2 linked regions of the Youhaiella tibetensis genome follow. Each later gene encodes a partner of the first gene's protein in a complex. Links are inferred from orthologs where the notes say so. Each region holds a gene or a part of one and is shown in the gene's direction. Other genes may lie near its edges.

The links.
Region 2: the proteins of trxA (region 1) and FNA67_RS22465 are in contact, whole or in part, in an NMR structure (PDB 2IPA), measured with the Bacillus subtilis proteins. The link is inferred for Youhaiella tibetensis from one-to-one orthologs.

The regions. Positions count from the first base shown.
Region 1 is NZ_CP041690.1:544,132-547,653, forward strand. Bases 1-2,809 are described here. They hold trxA (thioredoxin), read left to right. Parts: upstream 1-1,146; coding sequence 1,147-1,473; downstream 1,474-2,809. Other genes in these bases: addA (double-strand break repair helicase AddA), read left to right, coding at 1-1,069; FNA67_RS02725 (glycoside hydrolase family 3 protein), read left to right, coding at 1,596-2,809. In the rest of the region: more of FNA67_RS02725, read left to right, coding at 2,810-3,266; trxA (thioredoxin), read left to right, coding at 3,327-3,522. UniProt on the Bacillus subtilis protein: Participates in various redox reactions through the reversible oxidation of its active center dithiol to a disulfide and catalyzes dithiol-disulfide exchange reactions.
Region 2 is NZ_CP041690.1:867,345-876,052, forward strand. The notes cover bases 2,955-5,904. They hold FNA67_RS22465 (arsenate reductase ArsC), read left to right. Parts: upstream 2,955-4,184; coding sequence 4,185-4,625; downstream 4,626-5,904. Other genes in these bases: hisD (histidinol dehydrogenase), read left to right, coding at 2,955-3,643; infA (translation initiation factor IF-1), read left to right, coding at 4,701-4,919; FNA67_RS04255 (Maf-like protein), read left to right, coding at 4,932-5,570; yacG (DNA gyrase inhibitor YacG), read left to right, coding at 5,578-5,778. In the rest of the region: FNA67_RS04220 (hypothetical protein), read left to right, coding at 1-141; FNA67_RS04225 (DUF3010 family protein), read left to right, coding at 197-622; FNA67_RS04230 (serine/threonine protein kinase), read left to right, coding at 627-1,712; FNA67_RS04235 (DUF2948 family protein), read left to right, coding at 1,906-2,334; more of hisD, read left to right, coding at 2,351-2,954; FNA67_RS04265 (SDR family NAD(P)-dependent oxidoreductase), read right to left, coding at 6,276-7,037; FNA67_RS22095 (hypothetical protein), read left to right, coding at 7,444-8,127; FNA67_RS04280 (hypothetical protein), read left to right, coding at 8,244-8,696. UniProt on the Bacillus subtilis protein: Catalyzes the reduction of arsenate [As(V)] to arsenite [As(III)]. In vitro, can dephosphorylate para-nitrophenyl phosphate (pNPP).

The DNA.
Region 1 (3,522 bases):
GGGCCTGGAAGCCCCGATCGTGATCCTCGCCGACGCCACCAGCAAGCCGGACACCAAGCAGACCACCAAGCCGGTCTATGTCGTGCACGAGGGTGCCGGTCCGCTTCTCATCCACGCGCCGTCCTCCGACCAGCACGTGCGCGAAACCATGGCGCTGCGCGACGCCGACGAAGCCAACCTCAAGGCCGAATACTGGCGCAAGCTCTACGTCGCAATGACCCGCGCCGAGGACGAACTCTACGTCACCGGCGCCCTGACCAAGAACGGCAAGATCGAGGGCTCCTGGTATGAAGCCATCGAGGGGGCACTGGTTGCCGAGGCGGCCAGGGACGACGCCACCGGCACGCTCGCTTTTCCGGCCGAGGCGCCGCCCGTGGCGAATGTCAGGGGCTGGAAGGCGAGCCAGCCGCAATTCCCGCTGCCCTTCGCGCTGCCCCAACTGCCCGAACACCGGGACAGGGTGGTGGTCACCCCGTCCTCGGCCTACGAGCCGGCCGACATCGACCGCTCGTTCCGGACGACCCTCGAAGAGGCGGTGGATGCCGAGACCGCCCGCCGCTCGGGCATCGCCCTGCACGCCCTGCTCCAGCACCTGGTGCGGGTCGCACCGGGCGAACGAGACCGCGTGCTCGAAAAGGCGCTGCCGGCCCTGCTGCCCGGGGCGCCCGAGCTGCATGGCGAACTGGCCGCGCGCGCCCAGGCCATCCTCACGCGCCCCGAACTGGCGCATTTGTTCGGCCCCAACAGTCGTGCCGAGGTGCCATTCCTCGTCAAGGCGCGGCGCAATTCCACACCCATCTGGCTGGCCGGACGCATGGACCGGATCGTGGTCGAAAACGGCAAAGTCCTTGTGGTGGATTACAAATCCGACGCGCAGCCGCCGGCCGATCCCGATTCTGTCCACAGCGGCTACAAGACCCAGCTCGGCCTCTATGCGCTGGTTGCAGACCAGCTGTTCCCGGGCCATAATGTCGAAGCAGCGATCCTGTGGACAAGGTTGGAATCATTAATGATTCTTCCACGTCCCTTACTGGCGAAACCCGTCTCGGCTTTCACCTTGGAGCGATGAAGCTTGAACCAGGTATGGACTCTTCCTAGCTTTTGGGCTCAAACACGCGTCGCTTTTCAACCTAAAGGCAACCTCTAATGACCACACACGTTTCCGACGCCAACTTCGGCGAGGAAGTCCTTAACTCCAAAGAGCCCGTGCTCGTAGATTTCTGGGCTGAGTGGTGCGGGCCCTGCCGCGCGATCGCACCGGTCCTTGATGAACTCTCTTCCGAACTCGCCGGCAAGGTGAAGATCGTCAAGCTCAATATCGACGAGAATCCCTCGACGACCGTCAAGTACGGTGTCCGCTCGATCCCCACGATGATCCTCTTCAAGGACGGCGAAGCCGCTGACATGAAGATTGGCGCCGGGACCCCGAAGGCGGGCCTTTCCAAGTGGCTCGAGAGCCACGCCGCAGCCTGATCAGCAATCACGGCGCGTAAGAATTCGAAAACGCCATCGGCCCGGCCGGTGGCGTTTTTGTTTGCCTTGCCGACAGCCAGCGGCCACTCTCGCTGCCAGATTGATCCTGGGGGGAGAATCGATTGGTCAGCGTCAACCTGCGTGCAGCGCCGTTCAACCTCGATGACGAGGCCGTGGCCTGGGTGGAAAGCACCCTCGAGGGCCTGACGCCCGAGGAGCGGATCGGTCAGCTCTTCGTGCTCATTTCCATGGGCGAGCCGAACGAGGCGCTGGCCCAGCTCGAGCGCCTCCAGCCCGGCGGCATCACGCGCTTTTATGGTCCCGATCTCGAGACCGAGATCGGCTTTGCGCGCGCCTTCATCTCCTCGGCCAAGGTGCCGCCGCTGCTGAGCGCGGACCTCGAGGGCAGCCGGATGAGCCTGCCGTTCGGCACGCCGGTGCCCAATCCGCTCGGGCTCGCCGCGGTGGACGATCTTCAGGCGACCTCTGCCATCAGCTCGATCATGGCGCGCGAGGCGCGTGAAATGGGCCTTAACTGGTCGTTCACGCCGGTCATCGACATCAACAAGGCCTTCCGCTCGGCCATCGTGGGCACGCGCTCCTATGGCAGCGAAGTGGACCGCATCGAGCGCCATGCCCTGGCCCAGATCGCCGCCTTCCAGCACGAGGGCGTCGCCGCAACGGTCAAGCACTGGCCGGGCGAGGGGTATGACGACCGCGACCAGCACCTGGTGACGACCATCAATCCGCTCAACGTCGAGGAGTGGGAGAAGACCTTCGGCCGGCTTTATCGCGCCGCCATCGATGCCGGCGTGCTTTCGGTGATGTCGGCCCATATCGCCTTTCCGGCGTTCGTCCGCTCGATCGATCCCGATGCAGGCATCGAGGCCTACCGGCCAGCCTCGATCAGCAAGATCCTCAACCAGACGCTGCTGCGCGAGCGCCTGGGCTTTAACGGCCTCATCGTCTCCGATGCCACGCCCATGGGCGGCCTCGGCGCCTATTCGAGCCGGGACGAGCATCTGGCCGAACTGATCGCTAATGGCTGCGACGTGATCCTCTTCTCGGACGATCCGGATGCCGATTTCGCCCGCATCCGCAAGGCGCTTGCCGAAGGAACGCTGCCCCAGGCCCGCTTCGAGGATGCCTTGCGCCGGATCCTCGGACTCAAGGCGCGCCTTGGGCTCCACAAGCCGCATCGCATTCCGGATCTCGATCACGCCCGCGCCAACCTCGCGACCCCGCAGAGCCTCAAGGCGGCAGCGGAGGCGACGGCGCGCGTGCCGACGCTGGTCAAGGATACCCAGAAGCTCCTGCCGCTCGATCCGGCCCGCCACAAGCGGGTTCTCGTCTATTCCGGCGGCATCGTGCAGCCGCTCGCCCCCGCGCCCTTTGCCTTTTCGGTTCCTGACCTGCTCCGGGCCGAGGGTTTTGACGTGACGGTCTTCGAGCGCGGCTCGGACCTCGAACCCACCGATTTCGACCTGGTACTCTATCTTTTCGGGGACGAGACCCTGCTGACCCGCTCGAGCATCTTCATCGACTGGATGAAGCTGACCGGGCGCCTGCATGGCGCCATGTCGCGCCCCTGGCATGATGTCCCCACGCTGATGATCTCGTTCGGCTATCCGTACCTGCTCTACGATGCGCCGCGCGTGCCCACCTATATCAATGCCTATGGCACCTATGAGGGCATGCAGAAGGCGGTGGTCGAGGCCATTCTCGGGCGCGCGCCCTTTGCGGGCACCAATCCGGTCGATCCATTTTGTGGCCTGGAAGACGCGCGCTACTAGATGTTGCGGTCGTGGTCGACTCGGAGTAGCTTCCATCGGCTATCAACGATGGAAGCTACGATGTCTCTTGCCGTCAACGACTCCAATTTCGATGCCGAAGTCCTCAACGCCAGCGAGCCGGTGCTGGTCGATTTCTGGGCCGAGTGGTGCCCGCCCTGCAAGGCCATGGACCCGATCCTGGATGCGCTGAGCGTCGAGATGGCCGGCAAGGTCAAGATCGTCAAGCTCGACGTCGAGAACAATCCGCGCATCACCT
Region 2 (8,708 bases), 330 kb from region 1 along the record:
TTCAACCTGGGAGAGACCGTCGATATCGAGCCGGTGCGCGTCGGTGAAATAGCGTTCGCATGCTGGGTGTTTGCGGTCGATATTGTCGATAAGCTAGTTCCGGCTGCGGCGCAATCGAGTAAACACAAGATATACATTTAGATAGGATCGTCGGTATACTTTCATAAAGGGCGCAATGATTAAGTGATTCGCGGAAATGAAAATGAAGATATGTGGTGTAGCCATTACCGGCTCTACGGCAAATTTGGCGATCGTGTTCCTTGATGAGAACGGCAGCGCCCAGCATTATCCGTGTCAGACCCGCAAGATTTCTTTAGATGATGAGAAGTCCTACCAGTCGTTAGCGGCCTTTGCACAAGCCATTGCGGCTTTCGCGCACGAGAACGGGGTAGACGCCTTCTGCATCAAGGAGCGCGCCCTGACCGGGCCGATGGCCGGAGGTGGAACCACTTTCAAGATAGAAACGCTGATCCAGTATTGCAGCGGCAAGCCCGTCCACTTTGTCCATGCGAACACTCTGAGAAAATTCGAGAAAACGAACCTTGCTGGATTGCCGGCTGGGCTGCAGGCCTACCTGCATGATCCATACCGCGCCGGGGCTTACCACCTGAGTTTAGGTTAATCTGGTGCCTTTCGATATCAGTCTCTTGCCGGAGAATGTTCGCCCGACTGTTCAGCGGCTGCAGAAAACGATCACATTCAGCGACAACATAACCAAGGGTGCCAACGGCTACGTGTTGATCGGTCATAATAACCTACTGGATCGCCCGCAGGTTATGAAGATCTATTATTGGGGAGGGGGAGCTCATATCGAGCCCACGCTACTGGCGAAGCTCGAGTTCCCCAATATTCTGAAAGTGGACAGCGCAGAGCCGATAGACGAAGATGACGCCTATTTCATAACACGTTTTTGCGGCGGCGGTGACCTTGACGATCAACTCGCCGAAAAGGCTTTTGGTCCGCGAGAAGGAATAGATATTCTGCTTCAGATCGCCTCAGGCGTGAGCTACCTACACGGCCAAGGGTACCTCCACCGAGACTTGAAGCCGTCGAACGTGTTCTGCACAGATGGTGGCGTCTGGGTTGTAGGTGATTTCGGCTCGGTAGTGACCATGAACGAGGAGGGTTTCGCTTCCACGCAATCGAAGCACTCGATCATCTACCGACCGCCCGAAGATTTTGAGGAGGCAGCCCGCTTCTACCGCCAAGGCGACATCTACCAACTAGGCTTGCTCCTCTACCAAACCCTCGGTGGCCGCTTGGACTACGAGCAGGACAGCTGGCTGTCGCACGCCCAGATGAAGCAACGAGAGACATTGGGCGGCATCGAAGGTCACGTATACGCGCAGAGCTGTATCGGGTCAGTGATCCGCAAGGGCAAGGTACTCAAACTTGATACGCTTCCCGCGACGGTCCCCAAGCACCTGCGGCAGCTCATTCGTCAAGCTTGTCGAGTTGATTACAAAAGGCGTCCCGAAGCGGCTTCGGATTTCATCACTAAGCTCAACAACCTCCGGAGGAAAACGTTCGACTGGAAGGTAGTTGATGGCCTTTACCAACTAGATGTAAAGGGCAGGTCATTTCGACTCACTCCTGTCGATGGTGACCTGCAGGTCGAAAAGCGCGTTGCGGGGGGGTGGAAGAAGCAGCATGGTTTGCGGTTTAGTGATCCGCTACTGGCGGTTGGCGAAGTAGAAGACCTAGCAAGTTAGGCGCTCTCACCAGGGGTGTCCTCTGTGTCCACGGGTGTGACGTCAATCTGTCGCATGCTCGTAACGCACTCCGACCGAATCGACCCACCCCCCATTTCCCCTAACGCCCTAGCCTCGCCCCGCAACTTCTTGTAGATCGAACCGCAATCACCAGATTACCGTTACCCGTAGACCCTTCGGAATCAGGAACGACATGGCCGATCTCAAGCTGCTGGCGCTTGATAGCGACGATCTGGCGGTAATCTCCGCCCACACCCAGGATGCGGTCGTCCGCGTCGGGGACATGGGCTATGCCCAGCGCGACAAGCGCTTTGCCCTGCTGATGAACCGCTATGACTGGGAAGCGGGCACCGTGCGCAACAAGGGCGTGCGCAAGCGCGCCGCGCTGCATTTCGATCGCGTGCTTTCGGTCGCCAGCGCCGGCATCGATACCAATGCGCGCGAGGGCGTGCTTGAATTGCTCGCCATTTCCTTTACCGAAACCGATGCCCCCGCGGGCATCGTGGAACTGACTTTCGCCGGCGGCGGCACGGTGCGGCTCGAGGTCGAAGTCCTCGAAGCGCGCCTGCAGGACCTCGGCGCCGCCTGGGCCGCCAAGGCCCAGCCCCAGCACAGCCTCTAACCGGATCCTCTCGCCCATGCCTTCGTTCCTCGATACCCGCGACGCCGATTTTGCGGCCCGCTTCCAGGCGCTGCTCGAAGGCAAGCGCGAAAGCTCCCAGGAAGTCGGCGACGTCGTCAACACCATCATCGCGGACGTGCGGGCGCGCGGCGATGACGCCCTGGTCGAACTCACCAACAAGTTCGACAAGGCCAATGTGACGCCCTCCACGCTGCGCTTCACCCAGGAGGAGATCGAGGCGGCGGCCGCCCGCGTCACCCCCGAAGTGCGCTCGGCGCTCGAAACCGCCCATGCCCGCATCAAGGCCCACCACGAAAAGCAGAAGCCGGCCGATCACATCTATACCGACGAGATCGGGGTGACGCTGGGCACGCGCTGGACGCCCATCGAGGCGGTGGGCATCTATGTGCCTGGCGGGCTCGCCTCCTATCCCTCCTCGGTGCTCATGAACGCCGTGCCCGCCAAGGTCGCCGGCGTCGAGCGCATCGCCATGGTGGTGCCGACCCCGCGCGGCGAGATCAACGCCGCCATCCTCGCCGCCGCCAAGATCGCCGGCGTCACCGAGATCTATCGCGTCGGCGGGGCCCAGGCCGTCGCCGCGCTCGCCTATGGCACCAAGACGATCGCCCCGGTCGACAAGATCATGGGGCCGGGCAACGCCTATGTCGCCGCCGCCAAGCGGCAGGTGTTCGGCAAGGTCGGCATCGACATGATCGCCGGCCCCTCCGAAGTGCTGGTGATCGCCGATTCCTCGGCCAACCCGGCCTGGGTCGCGGCGGACCTCCTGGCGCAGGCCGAGCACGGGGCAGGGGCCCAGTCCATCCTCGTCACCACCGATCCGCGCCTCGCCGATGCCGTGGCGAAGGAAGTCGACCGGCAACTGGCCGTGCTGCCGCGTGAACAGCTCACCCGCGAGGGCTGGGAGGAGTTCGGCGCCATCATCACCGTGGCTTCGCTCGACGAAGCGGTGGAACTGGCCAACCGCATCGCCTCCGAGCACGTCGAACTGGCGGTGGACGATCCAAAAGCGCTGATGCCGCGTATCCGCAATGCCGGGGCCATCTTCCTCGGCCACCACACGCCTGAGGCCATCGGCGACTATGTCGGCGGCTCCAACCACGTGCTGCCCACGGCGCGCTCGGCGCGCTTCGCCTCCGGGCTCGGCGTGCTCGATTTCGTCAAGCGCACCTCGATCCTGGGGTGCGACCCGTCCTCGCTCGCCATCCTGGCGCCAGCGGCGGTGACGCTGGCCGAGACCGAAGCCCTCGACGCGCACGGGCGCAGCGTCTCCATCCGGCTCAACCGCTAGGGGAGGGCGCGGCTTCTTGCGTGACTTCGATGCCACGACCGACCGGATCGTCACCGTCACGCTCGATCCCTCGACCATCACCTCGATCGATCCCGACGAGGTGCACGAGTGGCGCATCGCCATCTATGACCTGGTCGAGGACAACCGCTTCCGGCCCGCGCGCGTAAAGGCCACCGGCCCCTATGCGCTGCACGTCTCGATCGTCGCCAACTACATCGTGCTCGACGTGCGCGATCCGGAAACCTTCGAGCCGATCGCCGCGCACTACCTCTCGCTCACCCCGTTCCGCCGCCTGATCCGCGATTACTTCCGCATCCGCGACAGCTATTACGAAGCCATCCGCTCGGCTTCGCCCTTCCAGATCGAGACCGTCGACATGGCCCGGCGCGGGCTTCATAACGAAGCGGCCGAGCTCTTGCGCACCCGGCTGGTCAACAAGCTCGAGATGGATCTCAACACCGCGCGGCGGCTCTTCACGCTCATCTGCGCCGTCCAGCCCTACGCCAAGCGCATCGACGAGCGCGACAGCGAATTGCCCACGGTGCTCTTCGTCTGCTCGATGAACTCGGTACGCTCCCCCATCGCCGCGGCGCTGGCGCGCAAATACTTCCCGGGCCGCCTCATCGCCCGCTCGGCCGGCGTCCAGTCCGGCAAGGCCGATGCGTTCGTCCACGAGGTGATGGAGGAGGTGGGGGTGGATATGTCCGTCCACACGCCCCATACTATGGATGAGCTTGTCGCCAATCGTTTCGATCTGGTGGTGACGCTTTCGCCCGAAGCCGACGAGGCCGTCCGCAAGCGCGGCCTGGAAATGGGTGCCCTCGAACACTGGAACGTCAGCGATCCGACCCTTGTCGAGGGGAACCGCGAGGCCGTTCTGAGCGCTTACAGGACGCTGCGCGACACCCTTCAGCAGAAGGTTCGCGAGCGTCTGGAGCCGCTTGTCGCGACCGGTTCGGCGGCTAGTTCACAAAGCGCCTGAATTCCTATAGGTTGCGCGCAATTTCGGCTTGGGACTGGGCATTTAGCTCCCCTCCCGGCCTTTTCAGGAGAAAGTATGGCAAAGGAAGAAGTGCTCGAATTCCCGGGCGTTGTGATCGAATTGCTTCCCAACGCGACCTTCCGGGTCAAGCTGGAGAACGGCCACGAGATCATCGCCCACACCGCTGGGCGCATGCGCAAGAATCGCATCCGCGTTCTGGCGGGCGACAAGGTATTGTGTGAAATGACGCCCTATGACCTGACCAAGGGCCGCATCACCTACCGCTTCAAGTAACGAGTTTCGCGATTGGCCAGCCGCCCCGAACTGATTCTGGCTTCCGCTTCGCCGCGGCGCCTCGCGCTCCTTAATCAGATCGGCATCGAGCCCGAGCACCTGGTTCCCGCACACGTCGATGAAACGCCCGAAAAGGGCGAACTGCCGCGCAAGCTGGCAGCGCGTCTGGCCGACCTCAAGGCCATCGCCGCCCAGCAGAAGGCGCGCCAGGCCGGCATCGGTGGCAATGCGCTCGTGCTGGCTGCCGATACGGTGGTGGCCGTCGGCCGCCGCGTGCTGCCCAAGGCCGAGATGATGGAAGAGGCCGCCGACTGCCTGCGCCTCCTCTCGGGCCGCGCCCACCGCGTCTATACCGGCGTCTGCCTCCTGACGCCCTCGGGCCAGGCGAGGCGGCGCCTCGTGGAAACCCGCATCCGCTTCAAGCGCCTTTCCAACCGCGAGATGGAGGCCTACCTGGCCTCCGCCGAGTGGAAGGACAAGGCAGGCGGCTACGCCATCCAGGGCATTGCCGGCTCGTTCGTGGTCAAGCTCGTCGGCTCCTATTCGAGCGTCGTTGGCCTGCCGCTCCACGAGACGGTGGCCTTGCTTTCGGGCGAAGGATATCCTGTCACCTTCAACTGGCTCAACCAGTCCAACCTGACCTCCGTCTGAGGCAGCAATGGCCGACGCCAAAGTCACCCGCCTGCGCCCTGTGCGCCCCTGTCCCATTTGCGGAAAGCCCTCCACCCAGGCCTTCCACCCCTTCTGCTCGGCCCGCTGCGCCGACATCGACCTCAACCGCTGGCTGACCGGCGCCTACGCGATCCCCGAAGAGGCCGATGAAGAGAGCGGCAAGCAGGACGAAGGCGGGGAAGACTAGGCTGGGGTAGGGGCCTGCCGGCGCGTTCGCGCAAGCGGCACTCGGACGATCGTCGCGGCCGCGGAAGCCTCCCCAACACGAAGCCTCCCCCAAGCGCCTTCCACCCGCCCCGATCTTCCTCGGGCGAAGACCCGTGGCTCGTTGCCACTCTCCACCCGGGTGTTAGCCATCCGTGGCCCTCGGCTCGGTGTAGTGGAGCGTTCTGGGGGGCGTATCTCGACTCAGGGCCGCACCCCCACCCTTGTTCCCTCCCCACAAGGGGGAGGGAGACGTGCTGGCACGATCTCGCCCCAACGCTTCCCTCCCCCTTGTGGGGAGGGATTGAGGGTGGGGGTGAGCCAGGGGATCTGACTTATGATGCTGGATTGATGACACTCAACGCTACCCACCCCGATCCCCGGGCGAAGATCCGGGGTGGAGCCATCCATGGTCCCCGGCTCTGCGGCCGGGGAAGGGTGGTGTTATGGCCGGTAACGGCTAGCCCAAGCCGCCCCGACCTACGGCATCAACTGCCCGCCGTTCACATCGATGATCTGACCGGTGATGTATCCGCTCATCGCTTCGGAGGCCAGGAACACGTAGGCGCCCACGCAATCCTCGGCGGTGCCCAGCCGCTGCATCGGGATTTGCGCGCGGGCCGTTTCGCGCACGCTCTCGGGCGTCCGGTCATGGAAAGGGGTTATGATGAAGCCGGGCGCCACCGTGTTGACGCGTATCCCGTCCATGGCGAACTCCCGCGCGGCATTGCGCGAGATCGAATGCACCGCGGCCTTGGCCGCCGCGTAGACCGTCGAGCCTGAGAACCCGCCGAACCGCCCGGCGATCGAGCCGGTATTGATGACCGAGGCCTTTCCCGAAGCCTTCAGGTGCGGGTAGGCGGCCTTGGTCATGGCCAGGATCGAACGTACGTTGAGATCGAACACCCTGGTGAACATCTCCTCGTCGAACCCGGCATTGGTGACCCGCTCGAGAATGCCCCCGGCATTGTTGACCAGCACGTCGAGCCCGCCGAGCCCGGCCACTGCCTCGCCCACGATTCGCTCCGCTTCGCCCGCGTGGCTCACATCGCCCGTCACCACCACGGCCTTGCCGCCGCCGGCAATTATCCGGTCGGCGATCCCCTTGGCTGCATCGGCGTTCCTGTGCCCGTGCACGGCCACCGCCGCACCCAGCCGTCCCATCTCCAGCGCCAGGGCCGCCCCGATTCCGGTGGAGGACCCCGTGATGAGTGCGCGCTTGCCTTTCAAATCCTCGAGCATCGTTTTTCCAATCTACCATACCAGTTGTGCAAGCCTAGCGCGGCCAGCCAAAACCGCAATGGGCGGCGCGATTTGAGTTCCTCACAGCCACTTCGGAAAATCGTCGCTTTCGCCCTTGCCAGCCCAAATCTCATTGCCTATAAACCGCCAGCCTTCGGCACGCCGAAGCGCCTTAAAGATGCCCGGGTAGCTCAGTTGGTAGAGCAGCGGATTGAAAATCCGCGTGTCACTGGTTCGATTCCGGTCCCGGGCACCACTTCTTTACCCCAAATGACGACAGGCCACCGCTCGAGCGGACGGAACGCCGTCTGCACTCATGGCTGGGCACCGCTTGCCGAACTTGACCGAGCCATATTTGTGGCCTCTGGATCACCGCCATAAAGCCTATCGCAGTGGAGAATGAGCGATGACTTCCAGAGTTTTGCAGTTGCGACGTGCCTTCTCGATCCTGGCAGGCCTGTTCCTGGTCCTGGCCGCCGCTGCCGCCCAGGCGCAGACTGTGGATGTCCGGTTTCCGCGCGGCGCGTCCGGCACCACGATCGATGGCTCGATCAAGGGGAACCAGAGCGTCAAGTATCGCATCGGCGTTTCGGCCGGTCAGCGCATGAGTGTCCAGCTCGACACCGACAATGCGAGCAACTACTTCAACGTCACCGCGCCCGGTGCTTCCGAGGCGCTCTACAACAGCTCGATCAACGGCAATGGAACGAGCTTCGTCATTCCCTCGAGCGGCAACTACACCGTGACCGTCTATCTGATGCGCAACGCGGCGCGCCGGAACGAGCGCGCCAACTACCAGCTCTCCGTCTATGTCGAGAACGCGGCGGGCGCGCCTGCCCAGCGCGCACCCAAGCCGAAATCGCCGCCGCCCAACCCGGCGCCCGCCAACCTCTCGACCTCGCAGATGTCGCGGTTCTGCGCCGGCGAGGCTTCGGCCAGCTTCGGCGTGCGTCCCCAGGAGATCACCACCAATGCCGCTTTCAAGAGCGGGGACCGCTACGTGGTGCAGGGCTATTTCGATGCGTCAGACGGCACGAAGTTCTTCAATTGCTGGTTCGACCTGGACGGCAGCTTCCAGTCCGTGAACTGACGAGGGCGCCGGCACAAAGGCTGAGACGGATGGCCCAGCTTTTGGGACGCCGTGCCAATCCCAAAGCCGCCGCGCCATGACACGATGGGACAACGCCACCCCCGGAGTTGTCCCCCATGCGCCTCCTTGTCCTCGCCTGTCTCGCGCTCTTCCTCCTGGCCCAGCAGAGTCTTGCCCAGGAGACCCGGGTCATCGTGCCCGATCATCCCAACGGCATCCCGGTCAATGGGTGCTTCCGGGCGAACCAGAACCTTTTCGGGCCCTATCGGCTCACCTTCTGCCTCGACCGTCGCGGCACCTACCAGGTGCGCGGCGGTGGCGTCAGTTGCGACGGCCGGCTGACCTGGCGCGTCTCGGGACGCGATATCCGGGTGGACCTGCAGCGCACCTCATGCGGTCGCGGCCGCGCCTGGGAGGCGGCCTCCATGGAGTGCCGCCAGGTGGGCGGCGTCCTCGGCGCCATTGCCGGGCGCCTGCTCGACATCCCCGTGCTCTCCTCGCTCCGCTGCACCTACCACCCTACCGTGGCAGGCGTGGGCCCGCGCACCTTCACCGCTACCCGCCAGTAAGGAGTCCTGAGG